DNA from 4 places in the Paenibacillus sp. FSL W7-1332 genome. Region 3 is predicted to be linked to each of the others. Evidence: a T-box and tRNA genes for the amino acid it is inferred to sense, from the RefSeq annotation. Region 3 holds a T-box; the other regions hold tRNA genes.
What was found. The T-box of region 3 lies ahead of leuS (leucine--tRNA ligase). A T-box ahead of a tRNA ligase gene usually reads a tRNA of that ligase, here a tRNA-Leu.
Positions count from the first base shown of each region.

Region 1 (2,202 bases), 3.2 Mb from region 3:
ATGGCTGGGCTCACGAATGATATTCAAAGAGCTGCCTTAATGAACGATATGATGTTTATCGTTCTGCCTCTTTCTTGCTGAGATTGGAGGCATAACCACAAAAAGAAGACCGGAGAGCTCCGGTCTTCTTTGTTATCAATCAGTTATGGGGTTTCGTGTTAACAACATACAACGATCCTGAAACAGCCTCTTCGTTCTTGGGAGCTCTGGCAGCTTCATCGGTGATAGCTCCCGTGGCAGGACTGCTGGCGGTCGTATCCGGTATATCCAGGTTGCTCCAGGTTTGGCCCCCGTCCTCGGTTTTGGCTTGCCCGCTGAATCCTGTTTCAGGCGAAATGAAATGAAGAAATCCGGCATTCGGCGTGCTTCCAATCCGAATCCACGTCTCACCGCCATCCGTTGTGCGGTACAGATCGTTATTCTCCATCACAGTCCAGGCCTGCTTGCCATTCAGTGCAAAGATTTGGCGTACGGTGCCTTTTGGCTGAGCCTGAACCTCCCATTCCGTGCCACCGTTATCACTAAAAGCAATCCAGCCTTCTCCACCAATCCAGCCCGAGTTATGATTAATGTGCCGGACCGCCGTCACATCTGCTAAATCCACATCGGGTTCAGCGGCCTGATTATCTGGAGTTACGTCCGTATCATTCTGTTCTGCGACCGCACCGCTTCCTGCGGCGTCGCTCCCTCCACCTAAAGGATCTTCTGATCCGGAAGAGAGCTCTGTCTTCTGAGTATCTCCATTCGAAGATTCCAACGATCGCTCAGGCACAGGATGCTCAGCCACATTCCCCACATCTGTTCGTTGACATCCAACAGACAAACTCACAGCTACGAGCATCAACAAAATAAAGCCAAGCCCTTTTCGAGGTTTTATCACAGGATCACACCCCTTGTATTCAAAATAACCCGCCAGTGACTTCTGCTAACAGGCCAAATATTATAAATCCACTCCATTCACCCTAAAGCTGAACGGTTCCTCCAGTTTAGTATAACGCGATTTCCACATGAAGAGGAACGAAAAAAGCTGTTCTTCAAGTTTAATTTCACTTGAAAAACAGCTTTGCTTCATAGATGCGGTCGAGAGGACTCGAACCTCCACGGGGGTTAGCCCACACGGACCTGAACCGTGCGCGTCTGCCAATTCCGCCACGACCGCGTTTTTTATTGTGCATTGTTTTGCAGCAACGAAATTCATAATATCATGCATCGCCAAGTGAGTCAACAAGCAAAAGAAAACAATTTGCAAACCTCGATTCCATTCAAAACATGACGATTCCCGCGACGGCCGACAACAAAATCACGGCAAATGGATGGACTTTGTATTTCGTTACCAGGACAAGACATACTGCGCAAATCAGCAGCATTCCGGTCATCGACCAGCTCAGCAGCGGCTCGCTTCGCCCGCTTAGTCCGAAGTGGATTGCGGCGTAAATGATTAAGCCTGTTACGATGGGACGCAAACCGTAAAACGACGACTTGACCCATTCACTGCTGTGCAGCTTCATAAAGAAAGCCGTAATTAAGATAACGATAACCAATGAAGGCAGAATGATGCCTACCGTAGCTGCTATAGCGCCTAAAAATCCCGCTTCTGAATAGCCAATCAGCGTCGCGGCATTCGTAGCAATGGAGCCGGGGGCCATTCCCGCCAATGCCACAATCTCCTGAAATTCATCGGCATTCATCCATCCCTTTACGGCCACCTCCCGCTGAATCAGCGTCATCACCGCGTACCCGCCGCCAAATGAAATGAGCCCTACTTTGATAAAGACAAGAAACAACTGCCACAGCATTAGATGATCACCCTTCAGATGTAATATTCGGGGAAATGCAGCTCCCGATTTTCCTCGGTCCACGCCTTTTCCATACGTACGGTCATCCCGCATTTTCGCTTAATCCGGACGATCGTTATCCCTGCAATCGGTCCGCCTAAGATTAACAAAAACGAGTGAATACCGGTGAACAAAAGCAACATAACCGCTATCGCAGTAATGATCAGCGTCGCAGCATCCAGGATGGAGGATTTCCACATTTTCAAAGCGGCTACGATAATCAAGGCGACCACCGCGGCATGGATGCCTTTTAAAGCAGCTTCCACTTTCAAATTATCTTTGAATATCACGCTGAGCAGGCTGAGAAGAAAAACGATGATAAAAGTAGGCAGCGTGATTGCGGTTACGGCCACGACGGCTCCCGGCA
Region 1 is NZ_CP150209.1:5,358,216-5,360,417, forward strand. Features, by position in the region: gene MKX98_RS24270 (hypothetical protein) at 1-40, shown strand, start outside; gene MKX98_RS24275 (hypothetical protein) at 140-880, opposite strand; tRNA gene MKX98_RS24280 (tRNA-Leu) at 1,076-1,159, opposite strand; gene MKX98_RS24285 (chromate transporter) at 1,263-1,796, opposite strand; gene MKX98_RS24290 (chromate transporter) at 1,811-2,202, opposite strand, start outside.
Region 1: it has a tRNA-Leu gene. The T-box ahead of leuS (leucine--tRNA ligase) is inferred to sense a tRNA for this amino acid. The anticodon was not compared.

Region 2 (2,202 bases), 160 kb from region 3:
GAAACAGGACGGTTCGAATGCCGGTTGCCTGAAAGATCGCATCTTGCGTCTGGTTTAACTCGTTTGTTAACTTGCTGACATTAATATTGTGAAAAGGAGGATGGGAGTAAGAGTGATTGCCGATTTCATGGCCTTCCTGCAGCTCCCGCGCTACGATCTCGGGGTGCTTCTCCACCCGGCTGCCAACAACGAAGAAGGTGGCTTTTGCGTCATATTGCTTTAGCAGATCCAGAATTTGAACGGTGTTCTGCGCGTCCGGACCATCGTCAAAGGTAAGAGCAATTACTTTATTGTGAGTGGGGACTTCCCATACTATCTCGCCTCGTTCCTCATAATAACCCCTGCCCTTGGAAGCGGATGGCGCATGGCTGGCGTTGACAACATGTTGATGGCAAAGGGAGATGGAGAGAGCGATCCATATGACGGTTGAGAGTTTTTTCATGGTGAGCGGTATCCTTTTCTCTGTTGTTCTAGTCTTCGCAAATGACAGTGCAAGCATATTTATCATTTGGTGATTACGGTAAAATTATTCTTTACGGAAAGCGGAAGGATTCGAACGGATGGGTTAGCGCGGAGGCTTGAAGCTATCGAGCATGAGGCTTTGGATAGGGTGATGCGAAAAATTATGAGTTTCATATATTGACATCATATGGTTGGACATGGTATTATCAATTTTGTCGCTAAGACGAAATGTGCACACCTAGATATCGGAATGAGATCGCAAAATATTGCGAATTCCACGCGTACCTTCGGTTATGTAAGTGAACGTGAACGACGCTAGGAACATGCGCGGATAAATATGCCGGGGTGGCGGAATTGGCAGACGCACAGGACTTAAAATCCTGCGGTAGGTGACTACCGTACGGGTTCGACCCCCGTCCTCGGCATTATAACAGCGTCTGGTAAGATGCAAAATAAGTCGGCCCCCGTATGGGTGCCGGCTTATTTTTTAAATCGACACAAGGTCAACTCATGATGCGTGTTGTTATTTGATTCAAATTGAACGGAAGATGTTGGTGTTCCGATTATAGAAATCGCATTCTTTTATGATTCCATGCTGGCCTGTGTGAGGAGGAGAGAGGAGACATGCGGATGTTTAACAATGATTGGGACCTTATTCTGCAGGGAGAAATGGATAAGCCTTATTTTCAAGCGTTGATGGAACGGGTGGACGAGGAATACCGGCGCTGCACGGTGTATCCCCCCAAGGAAGATATATTTCGGGCTCTTCAGCAAACATCGTACCAATCGACGAAAGTCGTTATTTTGGGACAAGACCCTTATCACGGTCGAAGACAGGCGCAGGGGCTGAGCTTTTCCGTCTCGCCCGGGGTTGCGATTCCTCCGTCTTTACGAAATATACATAAGGAGCTTGCTTCGGATCTGGGAATCTCGATTCCCAATCACGGTTCCTTGCAATCGTGGGCGGATCAAGGGGTGCTGCTGCTTAACGCCGTGCTTACGGTTCGCGAAGGCGAGCCGAACTCACACAAAGGGATCGGGTGGGAGAAATTCACCGATACGGTCATTACGAAACTGAATGAACGCGATCAGCCGATGGTTTTTATATTATGGGGAAGTTACGCACAGAAGAAAGGCTCCTTCATAGACCGAAGCCGGCATAAGGTGCTTGAGTCCAGTCATCCGAGTCCGTTTGCAGCGCATAAAGGATTCTTCGGTAGTCGTCCATTTTCAGCATCTAATGCTTTTTTAATGCAAAAGGGTATGGATCCGGTGAATTGGGACATTCCGAACACGCCGGGCGATGGAGATGAATAATCCGCGAGAGGTGACCTTCATGAAACATTGGATTGGTCGTCATGTTGTCATTCAGCGTTTAGACGGGGCAAAAAGCACGGTTGAAGGTGTGTTGAAAGGATGGGACCCCGTTCAGGAAAAAGTGATTCTTGGCCCGGGTGAGCTTGTTATACCGTTTCGTGCCATTCATAGAATTATGCCGAGAAACGCATACCCGGCCTTGAACTCCATCGGTTATGTCGTGAACCATACCATTCAATTCGATAATGCCGTCTATTTCGGATCTTCCGTCATGATATGGAGGGGCAACCGACTGGTGTCATCACAGGCCATCCTGACTTCTCACGATGAGGATACCGTTACCCTGTCAAATGGCATGATATTGCGCAAGGACGAGCATTATTTTGTGGTTCGATCCTTGCGCGGCAATGCGTGATTCTTTAA
Region 2 is NZ_CP150209.1:2,294,222-2,296,423, forward strand. Features, by position in the region: gene MKX98_RS10000 (polysaccharide deacetylase family protein) at 1-442, opposite strand, end outside; tRNA gene MKX98_RS10005 (tRNA-Leu) at 802-887, shown strand; gene MKX98_RS10010 (uracil-DNA glycosylase) at 1,093-1,779, shown strand; gene MKX98_RS10015 (hypothetical protein) at 1,799-2,194, shown strand.
Region 2: it has a tRNA-Leu gene. The T-box ahead of leuS (leucine--tRNA ligase) is inferred to sense a tRNA for this amino acid. The anticodon was not compared.

Region 3 (2,202 bases):
ACAGCCGCTGTCGGGAGGGCAGTTTCACTCGCATGCTTTTTATGAAATTTATTATTTCCATGAAGGACGCTGCACTTATTTGATCGGCGATTCCGTTTTCACCCTGAAACCGGGGGATCTGCTCCTGATGAACGGGCTTACGCTCCATTGTCCGAATGTTGAGCCCGATTCCAGATACGTCAGAAGTATTCTGCATTTCGATCCGGCCTGGATCTGCAAAGGGCTTTCGGAGACGGCCAAATCGATATTGCTGGATCCCTTCGAATCGCTGCGAAATCATCGCATGACACTGACAGGGGCCAATCGGGACGAATTCGAAGGCATGTTGGCCGATATACATCGCCTCTCGGCATCCACGGCCGGTTTTCGCCAGGAACGGATGACCTTGCGTATTCAGGAGATGATGTACGTCATCGCGGACTGGTGCCAGGACGCTGTGCAGGATCAGGACTCTATCTCCGAGAAAGAGCGGCATGTCCAGCATGTCGTATCGTTCGTCGAGGAACATTATATGCAGGATCTGACGCTGGAGCAAATTGCCCGCGATATGCATATTACGAAACACTATTTATCCTCCTTATTTAAGGAGGTTACCGGAACGACGGTGTTTAAATATTTGTATCACCGGCGGATTAACCAAGCTAAAATTTTGCTCAGGCTCCATCCGCATCTCAGCATCACGGAGATCAGCCAGGCGGCAGGTTTCAAGCATTTGGCTCATTTCAGCCGGATGTTCAAAGCCATGGTCGGGACGACGCCGGAATATTATCGCAGAAGCGGGGAAGAGCTTTCGTTGACTTGATCGGACTTTTTGGGTATAATAGCCACATTAAAACGGTAATATGAACGCGATGATGAGGATCAATCGTTCCACTTTCGATCATGCAGAGAGCCGGTGTCTGGTGAAAACCGGTTGACGATAGGAATGAACTCGCCTCGGAGCAATGGTGTTAACCCGGCCGCTGTATTTCGGCAGATTCGGCCGCTGAAGCATCGTCGTCTCATCCGCGATAAGGATGCAAAGGGAGTGAAAGGCAAAGCATGCCTTTGGCTAACTAGGGTGGTACCACGGGAATCAAACCTCTCGTCCCTAGCGATCAGCGCTATGGATGATGAGGTTTTTTTGTTTTTTTGGGCAACGGCACAGGCCTTGCCTCTTGACTGTGAAGGAGGAGCAATGGAGTATGACGGACAATCAACCAACCGGCCACGGCTATCAGCCGCAGGCCATCGAACCGAAGTGGCAGCAATACTGGGATGAGAACAAAACCTTTAAAACGGAAGATTCATCATCCAAACCGAAATTTTATGCGCTGGATATGTTTCCGTATCCATCAGGAGCAGGCCTGCACGTAGGGCATCCGGAGGGGTACACGGCGACTGACATCGTGTCCCGTTACAAGCGGATGCGCGGATACAACGTGCTTCATCCGATGGGATGGGACGCCTTCGGTCTGCCAGCGGAGCAGTATGCCATGGACACAGGCAAACATCCTCGCGAGTTTACCGTGCAGAATATCGATACGTTCCGCCGCCAGATCAAATCTCTGGGCTTCTCGTATGACTGGGACCGCGAGATCAGCACAACCGATCCGGAATATTATAAATGGACCCAGTGGATCTTTATCCAGCTTTATAAGCGCGGCCTTGCCTATGTGGCTGAAGTGCCGGTGAACTGGTGCGAAGCGCTCGGTACCGTGCTTGCGAACGAAGAGGTCATCGACGGCAAGAGCGAACGCGGGGGCCATCCGGTCGTACGTAAACCGATGCGCCAATGGATTCTGCGCATTACCGAATACGCGGATCGTCTCCTTGAAGATCTGGATGAACTGGACTGGAGCGAAAGCCTGAAGGATATGCAGCGCAACTGGATCGGCAAATCCACAGGCGCTGAGGTTCGTTTTGACATCGAAGGTTACGATGGTCATCTGGAGGTGTTCACGACCCGTCCGGATACGCTGTTCGGGGCAACCTACTGCGTTCTGGCGCCGGAGCATGACCTCGTAGATAAGATTACGTCAGCCGATCAGCGTGAAGCCGTCAAGGCTTATCAAGATCAAGCAGCACGTAAAAGCGACCTGGAGCGGACGGATCTGGCCAAGGATAAAACCGGTGTATTCACGGGTGCATACGCCATTAATCCGGTAAACGGCGCTAAAGTGCCGATCTGGATCGCGGATTATGTGCTTGCCGGCTATGGAA
Region 3 is NZ_CP150209.1:2,137,579-2,139,780, forward strand. Features, by position in the region: gene MKX98_RS09290 (AraC family transcriptional regulator) at 1-802, shown strand, start outside; T-box leader at 843-1,095, shown strand; gene leuS (leucine--tRNA ligase) at 1,185-2,202, shown strand, end outside.

Region 4 (2,202 bases), 3.5 Mb from region 3:
AGCTGTGAGCCAGCGCTTGTTCCAGCAGCAGCTCCTTGCGTTTGAACTTCGTAATATCCGTAAATGATATCATAGCTCCGTGAATACGGCTGTCCTTGTTGATAAGCAGCGGCAGTACCTCACATAAAACCCAATTCTCTTGGCCGTTCCATTGTACGGCATATTCAAAGGAATAATCAGATTGCTTCCCCAACATAACATCTCTTACGGAGGGCAAATCCAACTCACGGAAAAAGTGACCAAATGAAGCCAGACTCAGGGACTTGGAAGCGAGATTAAAAAAAGATGCCCCCTGCCATCCAAACTCAGGGGAAACACCATATCTTCCGGCCATGGTAATGAGTGGATCGTTAATTTTGTCTATGATGCCATCCGGCGTAATGATCATCAATCCTTTGTTCAAGGAATGAACCGCATTATTCCAGGATGTGATCATGGTATCGTAGGGCAAATGACTCGCTCCTCATACTGAATAGACTCATGAGTAAAAGATACAACGATCCATGAGTACTATGGTATAATTTAGGCAATATATATTTGATTATACACGTAAATAAGTGGTTTTGCAAGAGAAAAATACGTACATAAGTAATTTTCTTTCAAAGAGAACTAGGAAGGCGGTTGTTTGATGCAGTCTATTTACCAACGAATCGAACATCTCATAGAAAGCCGAGGTATGACCAAGAAGGCGTTTTGTGAAACCCTCGGGATCAGCACAGGAAATTTTGGTGATTGGAAGAGGGGGAAAACAACGCCGAGTACAAATAAATTGATTGAGATTGCTGCATTCTTTTCCGTAAGCTTGGATTGGTTGATTATTGGCAAGGGCAACCCTACCCGCGTCAATGAAGCGCGTGGGGAGTACGAAGTGGACCCGGAATCATCCGATCTTCCCATCATGTCCGGATTGGCAGAGAATGAGAAGGAGTTTATCCGGGAATACATCGAGTTTTCGGCATACCGGAAGGAAAAACGAAACGATAAGACCTAGCTGCTCATGCGTCTAAGCGACCCCCCCATAATTTGGATCTTTACTTTTGTGTGACGGAACAGTATAATAGGGAATGTTCGCTACAGAACATCCCTTATAACATGCGGTAGTGGTGGAATGGCAGACACGCTATCTTGAGGGGGTAGTGGGTGTATACCCGTGGAGGTTCGAGTCCTCTCTACCGCATACTTTATGAAGAAGCTGTTTATCAAGAGGAATTCTTCCTTTGATAAACGGCTTTTTTGTTTGCTTGGCAAGCTGGGACATGCTGTTTCTTATGCGAGTTTGCCCAATTATCGTTTCAATTTGTGCTGCAAGTTTAAAGAGTACATGTAGAGACCATAATAGGGCATGAAGGAGATGAACGAGCATGAAACCATTATACACAGCAGATGTAAAAGTCATTGGAGGGCGTGAAGGCTCTGTTGAATCTACCGATGGGGTTCTTAATCACAAATTAAGCATGCCGAAGGAGCTTGGAGGACCGGGCGGTGACGGAACCAATCCGGAGCAGCTGTTTGCGGCCGGCTATGGCGCCTGTTACGAAAGCGCCCTGGCTCATATCGCCCGCAAAGAGGGCATCGAGCTCAAGGATGTCGTGATCCATTCTCAGGTCATGATCGGAAAGGACGATGGCGCTGACGGTTTTAAGCTTGCGGTGAAGCTGAAGATCGAAATGCCGGGAATCGAACGAAGCCAGGCGGAGGACCTCGCGAAGAAGGCGCATGCGTTCTGCCCTTATTCCAAGGCTACCCGAGGCAACATCGACGTGGAGTTAAGCGTAAGCGAACCATAAAGGAATTCGGATGGTCCTCTGAAATGGAGGGCCATCCTTTTTTGTCGGCTTACGATGCGGAATATGAAACTTTTTACATGATACTCCGTATTTCAGTTAAAGCTATGAATTGGAAAGGGGCGCTTAAGATGAGTATTGAACAAATGATAGAGGAACGGTTTGTATGCAGCAAATGCGGAGGGAATCACTGCCAGACGAAAGAGGTCTCGATGTCAGGGGCCGGGCTGAGCAAGATGTTTGATATTCAGCACAATCATTTCCTATTTGTTTCCTGTACGAACTGCGGATATGTGGAAGTGTTCAACCCGGATATATTAGAAGGTAAAAAGAGGGGGCAGCTTGGCTCGATCCTGGATGTGTTCTTCGGTTGACATCACCCCTAAAATTCTTTAATATGACTAAGTACCAGAAAGTA
Region 4 is NZ_CP150209.1:6,139,020-6,141,221, reverse strand. Features, by position in the region: gene MKX98_RS27775 (PAS domain-containing protein) at 1-451, opposite strand, end outside; gene MKX98_RS27770 (helix-turn-helix transcriptional regulator) at 629-991, shown strand; tRNA gene MKX98_RS27765 (tRNA-Leu) at 1,095-1,177, shown strand; gene MKX98_RS27760 (organic hydroperoxide resistance protein) at 1,362-1,787, shown strand; gene MKX98_RS27755 (zinc ribbon domain-containing protein) at 1,916-2,158, shown strand.
Region 4: it has a tRNA-Leu gene. The T-box ahead of leuS (leucine--tRNA ligase) is inferred to sense a tRNA for this amino acid. The anticodon was not compared.